Regions from separate parts of the Pseudomonas azerbaijanorientalis genome, predicted to be linked through region 1. Evidence: riboswitches for the same ligand, from Rfam matches in the RefSeq annotation. Region 1 holds a riboswitch; the other holds the start of a gene.
What was found. Region 1 has a riboswitch for cobalamin ahead of cobW (cobalamin biosynthesis protein CobW). Riboswitches for the same ligand answer to the same signal wherever they lie in the genome.
Positions count from the first base shown of each region.

Region 2: another riboswitch for cobalamin. It lies ahead of cobO (cob(I)yrinic acid a,c-diamide adenosyltransferase); the one in region 1 lies ahead of cobW (cobalamin biosynthesis protein CobW).

Region 1 covers NZ_CP077078.1:2,898,934-2,910,425, forward strand. The annotation lists gene metH (methionine synthase) at 1-283, opposite strand, end outside; gene KSS91_RS12875 (fatty acid cis/trans isomerase) at 440-2,737, shown strand; gene nfuA (Fe-S biogenesis protein NfuA) at 2,957-3,541, shown strand; gene cobM (precorrin-4 C(11)-methyltransferase) at 3,683-4,429, opposite strand; gene KSS91_RS12890 (cobalamin biosynthesis protein) at 4,514-4,927, opposite strand; gene KSS91_RS12895 (CbtA family protein) at 4,924-5,631, opposite strand; gene KSS91_RS12900 (CbtB domain-containing protein) at 5,643-5,834, opposite strand; cobalamin riboswitch at 5,957-6,182, opposite strand; cobalamin riboswitch at 6,378-6,590, shown strand; gene cobW (cobalamin biosynthesis protein CobW) at 6,693-7,763, shown strand; gene cobN (cobaltochelatase subunit CobN) at 7,767-11,492, shown strand, end outside.
Region 2 covers NZ_CP077078.1:4,595,327-4,606,818, forward strand. The annotation lists gene cbiB (adenosylcobinamide-phosphate synthase CbiB) at 1-435, opposite strand, end outside; gene bluB (5,6-dimethylbenzimidazole synthase) at 432-1,082, opposite strand; gene KSS91_RS20450 (cobyrinic acid a,c-diamide synthase CobB) at 1,079-2,479, opposite strand; gene cobO (cob(I)yrinic acid a,c-diamide adenosyltransferase) at 2,476-3,087, opposite strand; cobalamin riboswitch at 3,170-3,402, opposite strand; gene KSS91_RS20460 (hypothetical protein) at 3,556-4,140, shown strand; gene KSS91_RS20465 (PQQ-dependent sugar dehydrogenase) at 4,207-5,520, shown strand; gene KSS91_RS20470 (O-methyltransferase) at 5,640-6,302, opposite strand; gene KSS91_RS20475 (C40 family peptidase) at 6,321-6,857, opposite strand; gene KSS91_RS20480 (C40 family peptidase) at 7,023-7,667, opposite strand; gene hda (DnaA regulatory inactivator Hda) at 7,889-8,593, opposite strand; gene KSS91_RS20490 (AI-2E family transporter) at 8,824-9,897, opposite strand; gene KSS91_RS20495 (DUF2066 domain-containing protein) at 9,934-10,992, opposite strand; gene purM (phosphoribosylformylglycinamidine cyclo-ligase) at 11,379-11,492, shown strand, end outside.

The DNA.
Region 1 (11,492 bases):
CCAGGGAGATCTGGGTGGCGTTGAAGGTATTGGTTTCCAGAATGTCGGCGCCAGCGTCGAGGTAGGCTTTTTCGATGCCGCCAATCACGTCCGGACGAGTCAGTACCAACAGGTCGTTGTTGCCTTTGACATCGCTCGGCCAGTCAGCGAAGCGTTTGCCACGGTAATCCTGCTCTTCGAGCTTGTAGCTCTGGATCATCGTGCCCATACCGCCATCGAGAATCAGGATGCGCTCTTTGAGGGCGTGCTTGAGAGCTTGAAGGCGAACGCTGCGATCGGACATTTGGACTACTCGGTAAGACCATGACGAAGGGCCGGGATGATAGCAAACCTGTGCGCTTTTAGAGCATGACTCGGTTTTGCATGAATATCGTTCATGTTGGCAGGCATGGCAGACCGGTAGAATCGCGGCGTTTTTTCAGGATCCGGGACCAGGGACATGTCTTATCGCTTCGTCATCAGCAGTGTGTTGATGCTTTTAAGCTGGGGCGCTGCGGCGCAAAGTCCGGCGAACTCCTCTGCCATTTCCTACAGTCGAGACATTCAACCGATCTTCACTGAAAAGTGCGTGGCCTGCCACGCTTGCAACGACGCCGCCTGTCAGCTCAACCTGGGCAGCGGCGAAGGCGCGGCACGCGGCGCGACGAAAGTCCCGGTTTACGACGGTGACCGTACTAAAGCGGTGGCGCCGACGCGGCTGTTTCTGGACGCCTCCGGCAAAGCCGCCTGGCAGCAAAAGGGCTTCTTTTCGGTGCTTGATGCCCAGGGCAGCCAGGCCTCATTGATGGCACGGATGCTGGAACTGGGCCACAACACCCCCTTGCAACCTAACGCCAGGCTGCCGCAAGACATCGTCCTGGGTCTGAACCGGGAGAACATGTGTTCCATGCCCGCGCAGTTCGATGGCTACGCCGCTTCGCACCCGAAAGAAGGCATGCCGCTGGCGGTGACCGGGCTGACCGACCAGCAGTACCAGACGCTGCAACGCTGGCTGGCCGCAGGCGCACCTATCGATCAGCAGGCCCTGGCCCCGAGTGCGCAAGAAGCGCTGCAAGTAATCCAGTGGGAAAACCTGCTCAATTCGCCGGGCGCCCGGCAAAGCCTGGTGGGGCGCTGGCTGTATGAGCACTGGTTCCTCGCCCATCTTTACTTCAAGGAGGGTGAGCCCGGGCATTTCTTCCAGTGGGTGCGTTCGCGCACGCCGACCGGCCAGCCGATTGACCTGATCAATACCCGGCGTCCCAACGATGATCCAGGCTCGGAGTTTTACTACCGCTTGTGGCCGGTGCAGGGCGTGATCGTGCACAAGACCCATATCTCCTATCCCCTGAGTGCGGCGAAGCTGGCGCGTGTCAAATCCCTGTTCTACAGCGGCAACTGGGAGGCCAATGCATTGCCGGGCTACGGGCCGAAGAGCCGGGCCAACCCCTTTACCACCTTCGAAGCGATTCCGGCCCAGGCGCGCTACCAGTTCATGCTCGATAACGCCGAGTACTTCGTGCGCACCTTTATCCGTGGGCCAGTCTGTCGTGGGCAGATCGCCACGGACGTGATTCGCGATAACTTCTGGGCGCTGTTCCAGGCACCTGAACACGACCTCTACATCACCGACCCGAACTATCGCGGGCAAGCCACGCCCCTGCTGGCGATGCCGGGGCAGAATGATGATGTCGGCAGCGTCCTGACCCTGTGGCATGACTACCGCGACAAACGCAACGAATACGAGGCCCTGCGCCGCGATAGTTACGCAGACTTGCCCGCGCCGAGTTGGTCGACCCTGTGGGCCGGCAACGACAACGCACTGCTGAGCATCTTTCGCCATTTCGACAGCGCCTCAGTGACCAAAGGCCTGATCGGCGAAGTGCCGCAGACGATGTGGCTGTTCGACTATCCGCTGCTGGAGCGCACCTACTACCAACTGGCAGTCAATTTCGATGTGTTCGGCAACGTGTCCCATCAGGCCCAGACGCGCTTGTATTTCGACCTGATCCGTAACGGAGCCGAGCAGAATTTCCTGCGTCTGATGCCCGCCGATTCGCGGGAGGGTTACCTCGACGACTGGTATCAGAACAGTGGAAAATTCAAGATGTGGCTGGACTACGAGTCCATCGACGATGACAAACCGACCGCGCTGAAGCTTGATCCGCAGGATCCCAAGCGCGATTTCGCCCGGCAATTGCTGACCCGATATGGCGACCTCAATGCCAGGCCCGACCCGATCAACCGCTGCGACGGCGCCTACTGCTCGCGGCCGAACATTGATCCGGATCTGCAAAATGCCGAGCAGGTGTTGAGCCGCCTGACCTCGCGTCCGGCGGCGGGGTTGAGAGTGATTGATCAACTGCCGGAAGCGACCATGCTGCGAATCGAAACCGGCAGCGGCAAGCGAGAGGTTTACAGCCTGCTGCGCAACCGGGCCCACAGCAACGTGGCGTTCCTGCTTGGCGAATCGCTGCGCTATCAGCCGGGGCTCGATACCCTTACGATTTTCCCGGGTGTGCTCAGCAGCTACCCGAACTTCATGTTCAACATTCCGGCCGGGCAAGTGCCGGCGTTTGTGGATGCGATGGAGAACGCCAAGGATAGCGACAGCTTTGAGAAAATCGTCGAACGTTGGGGAATACGCCGCAGTCATCCGCAATTCTGGCTGTATTTCCATGACCTGAGCCGCTACATCCAGGAGACCGATCCGGTGGAAGAGGGCGTGCTGGACATGAACCGCTTCGAGAACCTCTGAAACACCGCTGATCCCCTGTGGGGGGGGCTTGTGGCGAGGGGGCTTGCCCCCGTTGGACTGCGCAGCAGTCCCATTTTCTGGGGCCGCTTCGCGACCCAACGGGGGCAAGCCCCCTCGCCACACAAGCCCGCTCCCACAATTCTTTCCTGACAAAAATACTGGGACTTTGTCCGGCGCGCCGATTGGCGTAAACTGCGCCCAAGCCTGCGAGGAGTTTCCATGACCGCTATTACCATTACCGACGCCGCCCACGATTATCTGGCTGATCTGCTCTCCAAGCAGAACACCCCGGGCATCGGCATCCGCGTCTTCATCACCCAGCCTGGCACCCAGTACGCCGAAACCTGCATTGCCTACTGCAAGCCGGGCGAAGAAAAGCCCGAAGACACCGCGCTGGGGCTGAAAAGCTTCACCGCCTACATCGACCACTTCAGCGAAGCCTTCCTGGACGATGCCGTTGTCGACTACGCCACCGACCGCATGGGCGGCCAGCTGACCATCAAGGCGCCAAACGCCAAAGTACCGATGGTCAATGCCGACAGCCCGGTCAACGAGCGCATCAACTACTACCTGCAAACCGAGATCAACCCTGGGTTGGCCAGCCACGGCGGTCAGGTCAGCCTGATCGACGTGGTCGAAGACGGCATCGCCGTCCTGCAGTTTGGCGGTGGTTGCCAAGGCTGCGGCCAGGCCGACGTGACGCTCAAGGAAGGCATCGAGCGTACCCTGCTTGAGCGTATTCCCGAGCTCAAGGGCGTTCGCGACGTGACCGACCACACGCAGAAAGAAAACGCCTACTACTAAGGTGTTCGCTGCGAAATAAAAAAACGGCGCCCCGTGAGCGCCGTTTTTTATGAGTTAAATTCGCTGAAGCCTTCGCGAGCAGGCTCGCTCCCACAGTTGACCATATTCCAATGTGGGAGCGAGCCTGCTCGCGAAGGGGCCTTATGGGCGATAGAGATGCGCATGCCCCGCGCGATACAGCGACGATTCGCTGAAATGATCACTGCCCAGCACCCGTCCCACCAGTATCAAAGCCGTGCGCCGAAACCCTTTGGCGGCAACCTTCCCGGCAATGTCCTCAAGCGTTCCCGTCACCCAGTCCTGATCCGGCCAGCTCGCGCGGTGAACCACCGCAATCGGGCAATCGGCGCCGTAATGCGGCAGCAGTTCCTCAACGATCTTCGGCAGGTGATTGACCCCCAAATGAATCGCCATGGTCGCGCCGTGCTGCGCCAGGCTGGCGAATTCCTCTCCGGGTGGCATGGCGGTTTTGTCGGCGTAGCGAGTCAGGATCACGCTTTGTGAAACGTCCGGTAGCGTCAGTTCAGCACCCAGAAGCGCTGCGCAAGCGGCGGTGGCCGTCACGCCCGGGACGATTTCGAACGCAATGCCCAGCTCACGCAGATAGCGAATCTGTTCGCCAATGGCGCCATACAGGCTCGGATCGCCGGAGTGTACCCGGGCCACGTCCTGGCCTTTGGCGTGGGCGGCCTTGAACAGGTCGATGATCTGTTCGAGGTGCAGTTCGGCGCTGTTGACTACCTGCTCGGCACAATGACCTTCCAGTACCGCGGCTGGCACCAGCGAGCCGGCATAAATGATCACCGGGCAACTGCGAATCAGCCGCTGGCCCTTGACGGTAATCAGTTCGGGGTCGCCGGGACCTGCGCCAATGAAGTAGACGGTCATCGTCGGTTCCTGTAGGGAAAAAAGGGGCTGAACAGGGCTTCAGATGAAGAATGTTCATGATCGAGACGGGGATTATCGGGGATTTTATGCCGCGCCGGCCAATGCCAGGGTTGCCTGGGCATATTTCTGTCGGGGAATCAGCAGTTTTGCCGGGGCCTGTGCCAGTTGTTCGGCCAGGGCCAGTGCGGCGCTTTCCGCCACGCCGTAGCAACCGGTGCGTTCAAACGCTATTTGCGATTGATGGCTGAGTTGCGGCTCATAGGGGGCCAGTTGCTCGCTGCTGAAGTACATCAATTCCAGGCCAAGCTGCTGGGCCAGTTCGATCAGTGCAGGTTCGTCGCGCTTCGAATCGATGCTGGCCAGGGCCTTGATTTCATGGCGCGCAATCTGGTGCGCCTCCAGTGCCTGGTCGAGCAGCGCCAGCAAGGTGCTGACGGGGCAGCCCTTTTGACAGCCCAGGCCGACCACCAGGGTCGGCGCAGTGCTGACGTCAGTCATGCGTGGTATTGGCCATCGCTTTTGCGACGGAACAACCAGGCGCTGATCAGGCCCAGGGCCAGCCAGAACGCCACGTTGGTCAGTTGCGAAGCGATTTTGAATTGGGTTTCCAGTGCCTCCGGAGCGAGCATCGAATGCACTTGCGGTTGCGGTGCGCCAATCACATGGGGAACGGCAAGGATTGCCGCGCCGAGGACTTTCATCAGCCAGTGACGGCTGAATACGATCAGTGCGATACCGACGGCGGTAGAGGCGGCGGTACCGATCCACCACAGTTGCCGTTGTGCCAGATCGGCGGCGGCCGTGCCTGGCAGTTCAGGTGGCAGGCCGAGGGTCGGCGCGAGCACGAAGGTCGCATAGCCGGCCAGGCCCCAGAGCAGGCCCTGGGACGTTTTGGTCGGCGCACGCAAGGTGTACAGGCCGGCCAGCATCAGGGCGAAACCGACGGCCACCACCAGATTGCCGCCAGTGGTCGACAGCACGCGCTGCCAGCCGTCTTCCGGCTCCCAGGCTTCGGCGTCGTGGGTGTGGGCAGCCATCGCGCCATCGGCGTGTTCATGCATTTCAACGGCCGCCGGTTCAGCTTTTTCGTAGGTTTCGGCCTGCAGGATCAGGGGGGCGACCCAGAAACTTTGCAGCAGGGTCAGCAACAGGGCGGCGAGCAACCCGGTGAAACCTGCGGTTTGCGCAATACGCTTGATCATGTCAGCAGGTCTCAATGGCACGGGAACGCGGAGCTGTGACGGGTATCGTGGGCAGCATTGTGCACCGCTTCGATGTGCGAGAAACCGGCGAAATACACAAGGCTTGCGCCCAGGATCGACGCGCAGACGGCGGCGGTCAGACGTTGAGTCAGGGTAGAAGTGGTGCTGGCTGTAGTGTGGCCGGTGCTGCTGATGATCGACATGGCGTTTCCCTCTGGTCTGTCAGCGGGGAATCAAGAGCGCATGCAAAAACCTGCACGACCAGGCGCGCAGGGTTTCAAACAGCGCCCGCCCACCGCGGGTTTGTTGTTTCAGTGATCGTTATGGTCACTTTATGTTGCGGGCCGGTCTCCGGGCTCACGAGGGGCAAAGGCTTGGGCCTGATCCTGCAAGCATCACCTTCCCATGCCGTAGTGGCACAGTGGATCTGATGCTTCGCTCGCTTACCGTTGCGGGGGCAGCACCGGACTGACATGGCTTTAGAGTAAAGCACATGATTCACCGGTTTCCCGTTTCACCCTGTGAAGGGCACCCGTAACAAGATGCGTAGGAGAGCATGGGCGAGGGTTGGGCGTCAATTGGCAAGGGTTCTCAACTGGAAACCGAGTCGCTTTCTTCGCGAGCAAGCCCGCTCCCACACTTGACCCTTTTCCTCTGAAAGAACCCAATCAAATGTGGGAGCGGGCTTGCTCGCGAAGGGCACACCGCAGAAGTCACGTGAACATTGACCCGCCCCAATACCATGCGTAGCCTTGCGCTTTCGAGGTTCTTCGGCGTTTGTCGAAGCTAAGAAGGGAACGCGGTCAATGCCGCGGCTGCCCCCGCAACTGTGAACGGTGATGTTCGTTGCCACGCCACTGCAGGCCCAATCCATGAGGCCGGCGGGAAGGCGCAGCGAATGCCAGGCTCAAGGCCGGCACACCGTCAGCCAGGAGACCTGCCTCGACACAGATTCTCACTTTCAACCGGGCGGGGTGATCCGGTGGCGAACTCTTCAGGCACGCACATCTGCGTTGCCGGTCGTCGTCCCGTATGCCCGCCACCTAGCCATAGGGCATCCGATGAAAACACTGGCCAAACTTCCCGTCACCATCGTCACAGGCTTTCTTGGCTCGGGTAAAACCACGCTGCTGCGGCACATGCTCGACAACGCCCAGGGGCGCCGCATCGCTGTGATCGTCAACGAATTTGGCGAGCTGGGCATCGACGGCGAGATCCTCAAGCAGTGCTCCATCGGTTGCACCGAAGAAGAAGCCAACGGCCGTGTGTATGAACTGGCCAACGGCTGCCTGTGCTGCACCGTCCAGGAAGAATTTTTCCCGGTGATGCGTGAACTGGTGGCTCGTCGCGGCGATCTCGACCACATCCTCATCGAAACGTCGGGCCTGGCCCTGCCAAAACCGCTGGTCCAGGCTTTCCAGTGGCCGGAAATCCGCAGTGCCTGCACCGTTGACGCGGTGATCACCGTGGTCGACAGCCCGGCCGTGGCCGCCGGCACCTTCGCCGCCTTCCCGGACCAGGTCGATGCCCAGCGCAAACTCGACCCGAACCTGGACCACGAATCGCCATTGCACGAGCTGTTTGCCGACCAACTGGCCAGCGCCGACCTGGTGATTCTCAACAAATCCGACCTGATCAATCCGGCCGACCTGGCCCGCGTGCGTCTGGAAGTGGCCGAAGAATTGCCGCCAGCGGTGAAAATCATCGAAGCCAGCAGCGGTCGCCTGCCGCTGGACGTGCTGATTGGCCTGGGTGCCGGCTCCGAAGAACACATCGACAGCCGCCACAGTCACCACGACCATCATCACGATGGCGACGATGATCATGACGACCACGATCACGACGCCTTCGATTCGATCTCCATCGAACTGCCGCAAGCCGACGAAAGCCTGCTGATGGACGCGCTGACCCAGTTGGTGGTCCAGCACGGCATCCTGCGCATCAAAGGTTTCGCCGCCGTTGCGAACAAACCGATGCGCCTGCTGATCCAGGGCGTGGGCACGCGTTTCGACAAGCACTTCGACCGCCAGTGGGGCGCCGAAGAGGCGCGCATCACCCGTCTGGTGCTGATCGGCCAGGAACTGGACGCCGCCGTGCTCGAAGCGCAATTGCGCGCTGCGCTCAGCGTGTAACCCATGCACCTGCTCAGGACCCAGCCCGGCGGTTTCGTGTCGGATGACAATATCGCCGACCTTGGACAAACCCCCGCCGAGCTGGTGGTCCTGTGCAGCGGCGACTCCAGCCTGGCGCTGCTCGCCGAGGCGGCGCAGCAGTTGCCCGAGGATTACCCGAGCCTGCGCCTGGCCAACCCGATGCAGGTGCAGAACCATGCCTCGGTCGATTTGTACGTCGATGAAGTGCTGCGTCACGCCAGGGTGATCCTGATTTCGCTGCACGGCGGCATCGCCTATTGGCGTTACGGCATCGAGCGCCTGGTCGAGCTGTCCCAGCGCGGCGTGCAGGTGATTCTGGTGCCGGGCGATGACCGCCCGGACCCGGAGCTCAGCGACCTGAGCACCGTCGGCGCCGAGGACCGCGACCGGCTCTGGCAGTTTCTGCGTCAGGGTGGCATGGGCAACGCCCTGGATTTCTTCCGCTGCCTGGCCAACCGCTGGCTGGCGCGCGATTACACCTGGGGTGAGCCGCAAACCCTGCCGCGCACGGCGATCTACCATCCGCGCAAACATTCTGCCGCACTGAGCGACTGGCAAGCCGACTGGCGCGCCGATCAACCGGTGGCGGCGGTGCTGTTTTATCGCTCGCATTTGCAGGCGGCGAACACCGCTTTCATCGATGTTTTCTGCCAACGCTTGCAGGCAGCGGGTTTGAATCCGTTGCCGATTGCGCTGGCCAGTTTGAAGGAGTCCGGCTGCCTGGGCGCGGTCGAGGACTGGCTGGATGAGGCTAGCGTCTCGGTGATCCTGAACACCACCGGCTTCGCCCAGTCCAGCCCCGAAGCGCCACACCTGCGACCGTTCCGTCGCAATATTCCAGTGATCCAGGCGATTTGTGCCCAGGACAACGAACCGGGTTGGCGCGCCAGTGAACAGGGGCTTGGCCCGCGCGATCTGGCGATGCACATTGCCTTGCCGGAGCTGGACGGGCGCATCATCAGCCGCCCGATCAGCTTCAAGGACCTGGCGTGGCGCAGTGAGCGCAGTCAGTCGGATGTGGTCTGCTACCGGCCGCAACCGGAGCGCATGGACTTCGTTGCTGAACTGGCGCGACGTTGGGTTGAACTGGCGCGGGTGCCCAATGCGGAAAAACGCATTGCCTTGATTCTCGCCAATTACCCGACTCGCGACGGGCGCATCGGCAATGGGGTCGGCCTCGACACTCCGGCTGCTGCACTGAATATCCTGCGGGCGCTGCATGCCGAAGGTTATCCGTTGCCGGCGGAGTTACCGGACAGTGGAACCGCGCTGATCCAGCAGTTGCTGGGCGGTGTCAGCAACGATCTCGATACCCTCGACCTGCGTCCGTGCCAGCAAAGCCTGGCAATGGATGATTATCTGATGATGTTCAATGCCCTGCCCGAAGCCAATCGTGCGGCGGTGCTGGAACGTTGGGGCGCGCCGGAAAACGACCCAATGTGCCGCAACGCACGGATGATGATCGCCGGCCTGCGCTTTGACCAAACCTTCGTCGGCATCCAACCGGCGCGGGGTTATCAGGTCGATCCGAGCGCGGTGTATCACGACCCGGACCTGGTGCCGCCCCACGGCTACCTGGCGTTTTACTTCTGGCTGCGCCACACCTATGGTGCCCACGGCGTGATCCACGTCGGCAAGCACGGCAATCTCGAATGGCTGCCGGGCAAGGGCGTGGGGCTGTCGGAAAACTGCTGGCCGGATGCACTGCTCGGGCCGCTGCCGAACATCTATCCGTTCATCGTCAACGACCCGGGCGAGGGCGCCCAGGCCAAGCGGCGCACCCAGGCGGTGATCATCGACCACCTGATGCCACCGCTGACCCGCGCCGAAACCTATGGCCCGCTGCGCAACCTCGAACTGTTGGCCGACGAGTATTACGAAGCGCAGTTGCTCGATCCGCGTCGCGCACGGGAGTTGCAGCGCGACATCCTGCAACTGGTGCGTGACTCGCACATCGACCGCGAACTGCAGCTGGACGAGCAACTCGACAGCGATACCGACGCAGCGATCTGGTTGCCGCGACTCGACACTTACCTGTGCGACTTGAAAGAGTCGCAGATCCGCGACGGCCTGCACGTGTTCGGCGAATCACCCACCGGTCGCTTGCGTATCGACACCTTGCTGGCGTTGTTGCGCATTCCACGGGGCGATGGACGCGGTGCGCAATCGAGTCTGCTGCGGGCGCTGGCCAAGGCGTTTGCGTTGGGGTTTGACCCACTGGATTGTGCGCTGGCCGAGCCATGGACCGGGCCGCGTCCCGAGTCTCTTTTGCTTATCAGTGACGAGATTTGGCGCACGGCGGGCGATACCCGCGAGCGCCTGGAACTGTATGCAGCGCAGTTGATTTCGGGCGTGTTGAATGACCCCTGTGGGAGCGAGCCTGCTCGCGAAGCGATTGACCATTCAACATTGATGTCGATTGGCCCACCGCTTTCGCGAGCAAGCCCGCTCCCACAGGAGGCAGGTTGGGCTGAAGTGAGTGCCATAATCGACAGCCTTCGCGATGTAGTTGCCCCGCGCCTGGACGCCTGCGGCCCAGCGGAAATGCGCGGTCTGCTCGATGCCCTCAGCGGTCGCTTCGTCCCGGCCGGCCCCAGCGGTGCGCCGAGTCGCGGTCGTCTGGACGTGCTGCCCACCGGGCGTAACTTTTACTCGGTGGACGTGCGTAATTTGCCGACCACCACGGCGTGGCGCATCGGTTTCCAGTCGGCCAGCCTGATTCTGGAGCGGCACCTGCAGGACCACGGCGATCATCTGCGCCAGCTCGGCCTGTCGGTGTGGGGCACCGCGACCATGCGCACTGGCGGCGATGACATCGCCCAGGCGATGGCGTTGATGGGTGTGCGTCCGGTCTGGGCCACCGGCAGTCAGCGGGTCGACGATTTCGAGATACTGCCGTTGAGTTTGCTCGACCGTCCTCGGGTCGACGTGACCTTGCGCGTGTCCGGTTTCTTCCGCGATGCCTTTGCCAATCTGATCCGCCTGTTTGACGCGGCGGTGCAAGCGGTGGCCGACCTGGATGAGCCGGACGACCTCAATCCGTTGGCGGCCAAGGTGCGTGCCGAGCGTGCAGCCTTGTTGCAGACCGGACTGGATGAAGACGCTGCGCGACGGCAGGCCGGCTGGCGGATTTTCGGGGCCAAGCCCGGGGCCTACGGCGCCGGCGTGCAGGGCGCCATTGACGGTCGTCTGTGGCAAACCCGCGAGGACCTGGCCGAGGTTTACCTCAACTGGGGCGGCTACGCTTACGGCGGTTCCGACGAAGGCACCGCCGCCCGTGAACAGTTCAGCCAGCGCCTGAGCCAGGTACAGGCGGTGCTGCAAAACCAGGACAACCGCGAGCACGATTTGCTCGACTCCAATGATTACTACCAGTTCCAGGGCGGTATGCTCGCGGCGGTGGAAAGCCTCAAAGGCGAGGCGGCGGCCAGTTATCATGGCGATCACAGTCAGCCGGACCTGCCGAAGATTCGCACCTTGAAGGAAGAGCTGAACCGGGTCATCCGCTCCCGGGCGGCCAATCCGAAGTGGCTCGAAGGGGTAAAGCGCCACGGCTACAAAGGGGCGTTCGAAATGGCCGCGACCGTCGATAATCTGTTCGCCTTCGATGCCACCACGCAGTTGATCGACGATCACCAGTACGCGTTGCTGGCCGACGCCTATTTGCTCGACCCTGAAACCCGGGATTTTGTCCGTGAACACAATCCC
Region 2 (11,492 bases), 1.7 Mb from region 1:
GCTACCGTTTTCCAGCACCGACTCGGTGGCGGCACGGGCGACTTCGGTTTTATCCAGGTCACTGGTTTTACGGCTGACCAGATAACTCACACGTTTGCGTGCTTCATCCAGATCATCGCCGCGCAAGGCCTTGGCTACCGGCGTGACGTGTTCACCGAGGCTGCGCATGCCGAGGGCGCAATAGAGCGCGAGAATCTCGACGATCCAGCCAACGTAAGGCGCCCAGGAGAATGCCGTGACCAGCAGCACCAGTGGCAGCACGGCGATCACCCACGCGGTGACGCCATGGCTGCGCCAGCCGCGACCGCCACCGTTGAAACGTTGCTCGATGCGATCGGCAAAACGGCCGAACGCCACCAGCGGATGCCAGCGTTTGGGTTCACCCAGCAGCGCATCCAGCGCAACCGCGGCGACACTCAACAACGCCACACTCATGGACTCACTCCCCAATAATTTTCATACAGCAATTCATGCAGCGCACGCGCCTGCGCCCAGCCTTCGAGCACCAGCATCGGCGCCGGGTAGAACGCCTTTACCGGCCCCAGGCACAGCACCGCCAGCGGTTTGGCTCCCGGCGGCAGCCTCAGCAGGTCCGCCAGTGCCTGGGGTTCGAACAGCGACACCCAGCCCATCCCCAGCCCTTCGGCGCGGGACGCGAGCCACAGGTTCTGGATGGCACAGGACAGCGAGGCCATGTCCATTTCCGGCAAGGTGCGACGGCCGAAGATATGCTGTTCGCGGTTGTCCATCAGTGCGGCGACCAGTACCTCGGCGCAATCGTTGATGCCTTCCACCTTGAGCTTCATGAACTCGTCGCTGCGCTCGCCGAGGGCTTCGGCGGTGCGCACGCGCTCCTCCTCCACGAGCCCCTGGATTTGCCCGCGCAAGGCGCGATCACTGATGCGGATGAAGCGCCAGGGCTGCATCAGGCCGACGCTGGGTGCCTGATGCGCAGCCTCGAGCAGGCGCTGGAGCAACTCGGGCTCGACCGTGCCGCCACTAAAGTGGCGCATGTCGCGGCGCTCGCCGATGGCGCGATAGACCGCTGCGCGTTCGGCTTCGGTGAATGCGTTGTCTGTCATGGCCTCTTCGCGAGCAGGCTCGCTCCCACATTTAGAAGTGAGCTGCCTGAAGAAATGCATTCCTCTGTGGGAGCGGGCTTGCTCGCGAAGGCGGCTTCAAGGTCCGGCGCAAACAGCGCAGCAATCGCCGAGGGGTTCGACGGAAAATAAAAGTGCACATAAGAGGCAGTCATCCGCCCCTCGCGATAAACCGCTTCCGCACCGCGCCCGCCGTTAGGGCTCACGCCCCGGGCAATCGGCGCCAATTCAGTGCTGGTCAGTGAATGGTGATAGGTGTGCCCGCGCAGCGAACCTTCCGGCAACTCCACCGCTTGCAACGCCAACGCTGCCAGACGCTTTTGCATGACCGCATCACCGGTCAGCAAACCAACCAGTTCGGCACGAGTGCCCTCGACATCGGTCAGGGAGTCGAGCAGATACAGCATGCCACCACACTCGGCGAGCAAGGGTTTGCCAGCGGCGTGGTGCGCGCGGATCGCGTCGAGCATCGCGGTATTTTGTGCCAGCGCAACATGGTGCAGTTCCGGGTAACCACCCGGCAGATACAGGCTGTCCGCCTGCGGCAACGCACGGTCGCGGATCGGCGAGAAAAACGACAGCTCGGCGCCCATCGCCCGCAGCAAATCCAGGCTCGCACCGTAGGTGAACGCAAAGGCTTCATCACGGGCCACCGCAATGCGCACACCGGCCAGCAGCGGTTCGGCGACGATGACATCGGGGGCGGCGAACTCGACTGCCGGTGGCAGCGCGACCTCGCAACTGTTGGCCAGGGCATCGGCTGCCGCATCGAGGCGCAGGTCGAGATCATTCAGTTCACTGGCTTGAACCAGCCCCAGGTGTCGGCTCGGCAGTTCAATCCCGGTTTCCCGGGACAGCGCGCCGTACCAGCGCAAGCCTTCAGTCAGGCTGCCTTCGAGCAGTTGCGCGTGGCGCAGCGTGCCGACGCGGTTGGCCAGCACGCCGGCGAACGGCAAGTCCGGCTGATAACGCGCCAGCCCCAGGGCCAGTGCGCCGAAGGTCTGGGCCATGGCGGTACCGTCGATCACACCCAGTACTGGCACACCGAAATGCCGTGCCAGATCGGCGCTCGACGGCGTACCGTCGAACAGCCCCATGACGCCTTCGATCAGGATCAGGTCGGCGTCAGCGGCGGCTTCCCACAGCAACCGGCGACTCTCCTGCTCGCCGACCATCCACATGTCCAGTTGATACACCGGCGCACCGCTGGCGCGTTCGAGGATCATCGGATCGAGAAAGTCGGGGCCGCACTTGAACACGCGAACTTTGCGCCCCTGATTGCGATGCAAGCGGGCCAGCGCCGCAGTAACGGTGGTCTTGCCCTGGCCGGAGGCCGGCGCGGCAATCAGAACCGCCGGGCAATGACGAGGCTGGCTCACAGCTCGACGCCTTTCTGCGCTTTGATCCCAGCCTGAAAGGCGTGTTTGATCATGCCCATTTCGGTGACCGTGTCGGCCATCTCGATCATTTCCGGCTTGGCGGCACGCCCGGTGACCACCACGTGTTGCATCGGCGGCCGGGCCTGCAAGTCGCTGAGTACCTGATCGAGATCGAGGTAGCCGTGCTTGAGGGCGATGTTCAGCTCATCCAGCACCACCAGGCCGATGGACGGATCGCGCAGCAGTTCCCGGGACACCGCCCACGCCGCTTCGGCGGCAGCGATGTCGCGCTGACGGTCCTGGGTTTCCCAGGTAAACCCTTCGCCCATCACATGAAAACGCACCTGCTCGGGAAAGCGCCGGAAAAACAACTCTTCGCCGGTACTGTTGCGGCCCTTGATGAACTGGACCACACCGCATTGCATGCCGTGCCCCATGGCGCGGGCGAGCATGCCGAAGGCCGAACTGCTCTTGCCTTTACCGTTGCCGGTCAGCACCAGCAACAGACCACACTCGTTCGGGGAATTGGCGATGCGCTCGTCGATCACGGCTTTTTTGCGCTGCATGCGCGCCAGGTGGCGTTCGTCACGATCGGGGGTATCAGTCATGGGGGAGCTCTCCGTTGAGGCAGGAATAACGGCGGGCAGGCACAGCAATAGAAGGCAACAAGCCTGGCATCGCCCACCGTGATGCCGCTGGATGAATCAGGCCGGTCTCCGGGCTCATGAGTGGCGCAAAGCCAGACTGTGCGCCTTCCCGCATCGAATCGACACAGTGGCATCAGACACAGTTTTCACTCATTTACCGTTGCGGGGGCAGCGCCGGAATTACGGTTCCTCGACCAACAGAAGAACTCGCTCACCGGCTTCCCTGTTTCACTCTGTCGACCCAAGTCACAGAGCACCTGAAACAAGCCGCGAAGGTTAGAGGGTTGGGGGTGGAGCGTCAATTAAAGCCGGGAGGCCAACTGCCGAATAACTGTCGTCAATCAAAAAACTGACGTCAATCTTGTGCCTCGCTCTCAGCAGTGATATCAAAGAGCCACAACCTCACAACACAATAACAAGGGTGAGCCCATGCAAGGCATGATCATCAGCAATCCAAAGCTGGAATTCCTGCGCCCTGTGCTCGAGCGCTGGTTCGAATGCATCGACCGCTACAACGCCATCCGCGGTGATGGCGACACACCCTACTGGCACGACGAAAAAGCCAATCTCGGACTGTTGTCTGCCGCCGCCTGGATGGCCGAGATGGTCACACTGCAACAGACGCCTACCCGCAAGCAGACCGAAGAAGGCGAACGCAACAGCCGCGCCGACCTGTTCCTCGCCTCGCCCGAAACCCGCGCCTACATCCAGACCAGCCAGCGCTGGCCACGGGTCAACAGCCTCAATCTGACGCAGGCCCTGCTCGACATCGCCAGCGATGCAAAGCGCCTGAGCCACGCCAGCGACCTGAAACTCGGCTGCCTGTTCGTCGCCCCGCAAAAAGCCCAGCAAGGCGCGACACCGGAAGAACTCCAGGACATGGTCGACGACCTGCAAAAGGAACACACCTGCGCGGTCGCCTGGTATTTCCCGTATGCCTACCGCAAGTTGCGCAATGAAGCCGGCAACTATCACCCTGGCATTGCGGTGCTGTTCAAGGAAGCACGTGGCTAGGGGTTGAACCATTGGACGACAACGCGTCTCTATGATTAGAACAAGGCATTCATAGGGAACACCCGTATGCGCACGCCCCCGCTCGTTCTCGTTATCGCGATCTGCGGAGGGCTCGCCGGTTGTAGTGAGACCGCCGGCCTGCAAGTCTCCGACGGCACCGGCCCTTCACCCCAACTGCCGCCCCCCAACAAAACCCTGATCCCGACTGTGAACATCGCCCCGGCCATCGGCTGGCCACAGGGCGCGAAACCCGTCGCCGCCGCGGGCACTCAAGTGGCCGCTTTTGCCGAAAACCTCGATCACCCCCGCTGGCTTTATGTACTGCCCAACGGCGACGTACTGGTGGCGGAAACCAACGCGCCACCCAAACCCGAAGACGGCAAAGGCATTCGCGGCTGGGTCATGAAGCAAGTCATGGGACGCGCCGGGGCCAGGGTGCCCAGCGCGAACCGCATCACCTTGCTGCGCGACAAGGACCACGATGGCGTCGCGGAAACCCGCACGGTGTTTCTGCAAAACCTCAACTCGCCCTTCGGCATAACCCTGGTCGGCAAGGACCTGTATGTGGCCGACACTGATCGCCTGCTGCGCTTTCACTATGAAAGTGGCGATACGCAGATCAAATCGCCACCGGTCAAAGTGGTCGACCTGCCGGGTGGCCCGCTGAACCATCACTGGACCAAAAACGTCATCGCCAGCAAGGACGGCCGCAAGCTCTACGTCACCGTGGGCTCCAACAGCAACGTCGCGGAAAACGGCATGGACAAGGAAGAAGGTCGCGCAGCGATCTGGGAAGTGGATCGTGCCACCAGCCAGCAGCGGATCTTCGCCTCCGGCCTGCGCAACCCCAACGGCATGGCCTGGGAACCGCACAGTGGCGCGCTGTGGACTGCGGTCAACGAGCGGGATGAAATTGGCAGCGACCTGGTCCCGGACTACATCACCTCGGTCAAGGACGGCGCATTCTATGGCTGGCCTTACAGCTATTACGGCCAGCATGTCGATAGCCGCGTCGAGCCGCAAAACCCCGGCCTGGTGGCCAAGGCCATCGCTCCGGACTATGCCGTCGGCCCGCACACGGCATCACTGGGCCTGACCTTCGCTGAAAACAGCAAGCTGCCGCCGCCGTTCACCCAAGGGGCCTTCATCGGCCAGCACGGCTCCTGGAACCGTAACCCCCACAGTGGCTACAAAGTGATTTTCGTGCCGTTCAGCGCAGGCAAACCTGCGGGACAACCGATTGAAGTGCTCAGCGGTTTTCTCAACGAAAAGGAAGAAGCCATGGGCCGCCCGGTGGGCGTGGTGATCGACCGGCAGGGCGATCTGCTGGTGGCCGATGATGTGGGGAACAAGGTGTGGCGGGTGTCGGCAGTGAAATAAAAACCAACTGCCAACATATTCCCCTGTGGGAGCGGGCTTGCTCGCGAAGGCGGTGTATCAGTCAACAGATGTGGCGTCTGACATTGCGCATTCGCGAGCAAGCCCGCTCCCACAGGGGTTCAGCGCTTGCGACAGAGCGTCAATCCATCGCCGATCGGCAACAACGACAGATCCACCCGCACATCATCCTTCAACGCCAGGTTGAGCGCCTGGATAGCCCGGGTGTCCGCGCTCTCGGGGCTGGTCTCAAGCACGCGCCCGCTCCACAGGGTGTTGTCGAACAGCACCAGCCCACCGACCCGCAGCAAACGCAGGGCATGCTCCAGATAACTCGGATAGTTGGCCTTGTCGGCATCGATGAACACCAGGTCGAACTGCTCGCCCCCACCTTGCCGCTCAAGATCGCCGAGGGTTTCCAGTGCGGGGGCCAGGCGCAGGTCGATCCGCCCGGTGAGTCCCGCTTCCTGCCAGTAGCGCCGTGCGATGGCGTTGTAGTCGCCGGGAATATCACAGCAAATCAGCGAACCTTCAGCCGGCAATGCCGCCGCCATGCACAGCGCGCTGTATCCGGTGAAAGTACCGACTTCGAGCAAGCGCCTGGCGCCTGTCAGCTTAACCAGCAAGGCGAGAAACTGTCCCTGCTCCGGCGCCACCTGCCAGCGCGCCATCGGCAGCGCCTGGGTCTCATCGCGCAAGCGCTTGAGCAGTGGTGTTTCGCGCAGGGAAACATCGAGCAGGTATTGATACAGGGCGTCGTCGAGATTCAGCGTACGAGCAGTCATGAGCAGCAGCTCCGGACGTTACGGGTTGCGCGCCAGATGTTCAGGCTGCAGAACACGCTTGGCGCTCAGGTAAGCCTTTTGCCAATACGCCTTGGACAGACTGTCGAGCTTCACGGTGCCGCCAGTGGCCGGCGCGTGGACGAAACGCCCTTCTCCCACGTAGATGCCGGCATGACTGACCTGGGAACCGCCATTGGTAGCGAAGAAAAGCAGGTCGCCAGTCTGCAGGCCTTCCTTGCCAACACTCGCCGCTTGCATGGAGATCATCTCGCGCGTGGTGCGCGGCAAGGCAATACCGGCTACATCGCGGTACACGTACGCGATCAGGCCGCTGCAATCAAACCCGGAATCCGGCGTGTTGCCACCCCAGCGATAAGGCGTACCCACCAGGCCGAGCGCGCGAAACAGCACGTCCTCCGCTTCGGGCGAAAACGCTTGTGGGGAACCAAATACGATGGGCGCGCGAACCACCGGCGCAGGAGGCGGTGTGCGGCTGGCGCAGGCACTGAGCAGCGCTGCGAAGAACATGATTGCGAGGCGGGCCGACGTCGTCATAAGCAGAACATCCTGATCTGGCTGCGGCTTTTTCTGCGGGGAGCGCAGAAAAGAAAACCGCCTGCGTAGGACGCAGGCGGTTTGCCATCATTTGTAGATCAAGATTCTAGCGGCTACACGACAAACTTCAAGTAAGACTTTAAGTTCGCCTTACAAAATGTCCGCTTATTTACGTGCAGTGACAATTGGCGACGTGTTAGGTGCCATCGCCAGGGCGCGCTTGGCCTCGATGAAGGTCTTGCTCCAGTAGCTGTCGCCCAGGCTATCGATGCGCACACCACCGCTGCGGCGGCTGCTGGAGTGGATGAACTGATTGTCGCCCAGGTAGATCCCGGCGTGACTGACGCGACCACGACGACCGTTGGTTGCGAAGAACAGCAGATCGCCCGGCTCAAGCTTGCTGCGCGAGACCAGCGGAGCGTCCACGTTGATCATTTCGCGGGTGGAGCGCGGCAGGTTCATGCCCGCTTCTTCGCGGAACAGGTAGCCGATGAAACCGCTGCAATCGAAGCCGGCTTCAGAAGTGCCGCCGAAACGGTAACGGGTACCGATCAGGGACATGCCGCGTTCGAGGATGCTGTCGGCCAGGACTGGAAGCTGGTAGGACTTGCCGCCAGCGAAGTCTGCGAGTTCTTTTTCGGTAGCCTTCTCTTCTTGGTAAAGAGCTTCCTGAAAGAGAGCGGAAGACTGGGCAGTGGCCGGGTTTTGAACCTGCTGTTGCTGCTGCTGGACCACTGGAGTGTGGGCAGCGCAACCGAACAACAGGGTGACGAGTGCGAGAGGCACGAGGGGTGCGAAGCGATTTAGCATGGGCACGACCGTGGCTGAAGTTGTAAAGAAGTCGAGACTATGCCCGCTATCGACCTCATTTGCAAATTCAATCAATCTTTTTGTGACTTATTGGTTTCTCGTTTACATCTAAGCGCTTAAGCCCATTTTAAACATGCACGCGGCCTGCAACCTTGCAGGAAAGCGGATTTTCTGGCGCCTGAAATATGCCGAACTGGCTATAAGCCCCGGTTTCAGCGGGTCTACCAGCCGAGGGTTTCTTTCAAAAACGGGATTGTCAGCTTGCGCTGAGCCTGGAGGGAGGCCTGATCGAGGCGCTCAAGCAGCTCGAACAGTGCACTCATGCTGCGGGTGCCGCGAGTCAGGATGAAATGCCCGACCTCATCGGTCAGGTGCAGTCCGCGACGGGATGCGCGCAATTGCAGGGCACGCAATTTGTCCTCGTCGGACAGTGGGCGCATCTGGAAGATCAAGGCCAGGGTCAGGCGTGACTTGAGGTCCGCCAGCTTCACTGGCAATTCGCGCGGGGATGTCGACGCAGCAATCAGCAGGCGCCGGCCACTGTCGCGCAGGCGATTGAACAGATGGAACAGCGCCTCTTCCCAGTCCGCCTTGCCGGCAACCGCCTGCAGGTCATCGAGACAGACCAGTTCGTACTGCTCAAGGTTATCGAGAATCTCGATACCGCGATCGAGCAACTCGGCCAGCGGCAGATACACCGCAGGCTCTCCCAATTGCTCGAAGCGCAGGCAGGCAGCCTGCAACAGGTGCGTACGCCCTACCCCATCCTTGCCCCAAAGGTAGATCAGGCTTTCGGTCCAGCCGGCGTCGGCTTCGCATAGCCGCTCGACATAGCCGAGTGCAGCGGCATTGGCGCCTGGGTAGTAGTTGATAAAGGTGGCGTCGTCACGCAGACGCACACCTAGGGGCAGCTGAATCGGTTTCATGCTGACTGAACAGTTCCAAAGGAACCGTTAGTGGCCTCTGTGTAAAGTTTGCGAAGTTTATACCCGTGAAGCGGGCCGCACAATGCGATAGACCACAAGCAAAATCAAAGGTTTGCGTTAACGCACCGGTTTTATGACAGTTTCTTTGGCGGTGCATGTAACACTCGCGCTGTGTAATCAGGCTGACCCGGCACGAACCCGGGCAGCCCGCCATCGCCCATCGACACCTTTTACCCCTGCGGTTCGTCGACACCCCCGTAGATATCGGAATCCTTATACAAATCTTGCACATGGCGCACCAACACCATGATCACCGCGGCGACCGGCAATGCCAGCAGCACACCGGTAAAGCCAAACAGCTCACCCCCGGCCAGAATCGAGAAAATCACCGCCACCGGGTGCAGACCAATCCGGTCACCGACCAGCAACGGCGTCAGCACCATACCCTCCAGCGCCTGACCGACCATGAACACCGCGACAATGCCGAGCATCGGGTAAAGATCACCACCGAACTGGAACAGCCCTGCAATCAGCGCCGCACCGATGCCGATGATAAATCCCATGTACGGCACGATCGCTGCCAGACCGGCAATGACGCCAATCAGCAAGCCCAGCTCCAGCCCGACCAGCATCAGGCCTGCTGCATAGATCACCCCCAGGGCCACCATGACCAGCAACTGGCCACGAATGAACGCTCCGAGCACTTCATGGCATTCACCCGCCAGCGACATCGCGCGCGCTTCACGATCCCGGGGCAGCAGGCTGCGGACCTTGGCCATCATCAGGTCCCAATCGCGCAACAGATAGAAGCTCACCACCGGGATCAACACCAGATTCGCCAACCAGCCAATCAACGCCAGCCCGGAGGCAGTGGCATGACTCAGTACCACGCCGACAACATCGGAGGTCTGACTCATATGCTCGCCGATGGCTGCCTTGAGCCGGTCGAACTTCCAGAAGCCCTCCGACAGGCCGAACTTCGATTGCGCCCAGGGCAACGCCGTGTGCTGCAGCCAGTCAAGCATTTGCGGGGCCAGTTCATACAAACGAAACAGCTGCCGGGCGAGCAACGGCACCAGGACCAACAGCAGCGCGGTGAGGATCAATGTAAACAGGGCAAACACCGCCACTACACCCCAGGTTCGAGACAGCCCCGCCTTCTCCAGTCGATCCACCAGCGGGTCGAACAGATAGGCCAACAGCAGGGCCACCAGGAACGGCGTCAGGATCGGATGCAACAACCAGACAAAAACACAAAGCAGGACCACCCCGCCGAGCCAGAACCAACGCCGCGTATCGGCCATGAACCACTCCATTGCTTCTATATAAAGAGAGAAAAACTACCAGCGAAACCGCAGTTGCGGTGTCGGGGCTGGCGCAGGCGCCGGGGTAGGCACCGCACCACCGACGGCAGGCTGAACCGGCACTGCCGGAGTCGGTGCCTGAGCCGCCGGCGCTTCCTGCAACCTTGCCAGCGACAGTTGAGCACGCAACTGCTCGGCGCTGCCATTGACCCGGTAGACGATCCGGTCGCCGTCAACGCTTTGCACGCGCCCGCCAAATGGCTCCAGCAAGCGCCCAAGGGACGCGTAGTGTTCAAGATTCATGCCTTGCACTTCCAGCAATTGCGCACTTGAAGCACCGGGCTTGGCGACAAACCGCGGCGCCAGCCGCTCATTGACCGCCAGCATCACCGCATCGGCCACGGCGGCCTGATCGGCACCCTGCACGCTGCCTGCCTCTTTTTTATCTCCCAGCCACAATTGCCACTTGGCTTGCCACTGCCCGCCCTCCTCTTTGGCGTGTACCGCGAGCAGGGCGTCGGCGTTGTAGCGTTCCGATGCCGCAAGCAAAGGGCCGGAATCTGCGCCTTCCAGATTCGGTGCGGTCGCGACGATCTGTTCGTTCAGGTCCGCCAACGGCAAGCGCAATGGCAAGCCCCGGTGCTGGGCAGCCCGACGCAGCGGTGCCGCGCTGGCCTGGCCGTCGCCCACCAGGCTTGAACCCTCGGTGGAATCGTTGAGCCACCAGCCGAGGATCGACGGCCGATTGGCCCCCCACATGGCCAGGCCGGCGCGGCGCAAGGCCTGCTCGGTGGTACCCGGGTCGAAATCGACTTTCAGAACTTCCGGCGGACCGGCTTCAAAGCCGTATTGGCTGATGATCTGTTGCGGCTCTTTACGAATGGCCGCCAGCCCCGGATTTTGAGCGGCCTTGGGATCGCCGGTCAGGCGCAACACCAAAGTGTCCAATGCACGTTGAGTCGCCTGCTCACGCTCCTCGGGCGACTGGCCATTCACCGGCTCGCGCACCTGATAAAGGCCTTTGACGGTTTCGGCTTGACTGACCAGGCTGACCACTGACAAACAACTCACAAGCAAAAATTTACAAAAACGCATGGAAGATTCCTGACGACAAGAGCGGCTGGAACAGACCGCATGAAGACGATCGAGCAAGGCTGTGACCATTGCCCGATGCAAAACATTCACACGCTCCGGGTAAGTTTTCGCACTGTCATAACGATAGACGGTTAATCGCGACACCTTATACAGCCAGGCAGGATGCCACCGACACCGTGCATCAACGGTTTTTTTTAACGGATATGGCCCTGCTGTCGGCCTGAGGATGGCCGCTGCGGCTCAAGCCTGATAAAATCGCGCGCCTTCGCAGACCGGCAACAGCCGGGTAGTGTCCGAATAGCGTGCATGGTTCTCGCCTACGCAGTTTCGGCGCTCCCGACGGACTCGGTCGTTACCCAGAAATCCCCCCCCTAAAGGCCTGGATCATGAGCAAGCAACCCTCCCTGAGCTACAAGGACGCCGGTGTAGACATCGACGCCGGTGAAGCATTGGTCGAACGCATCAAGAGCGTCGCCAAGCGCACTGCGCGCCCGGAAGTC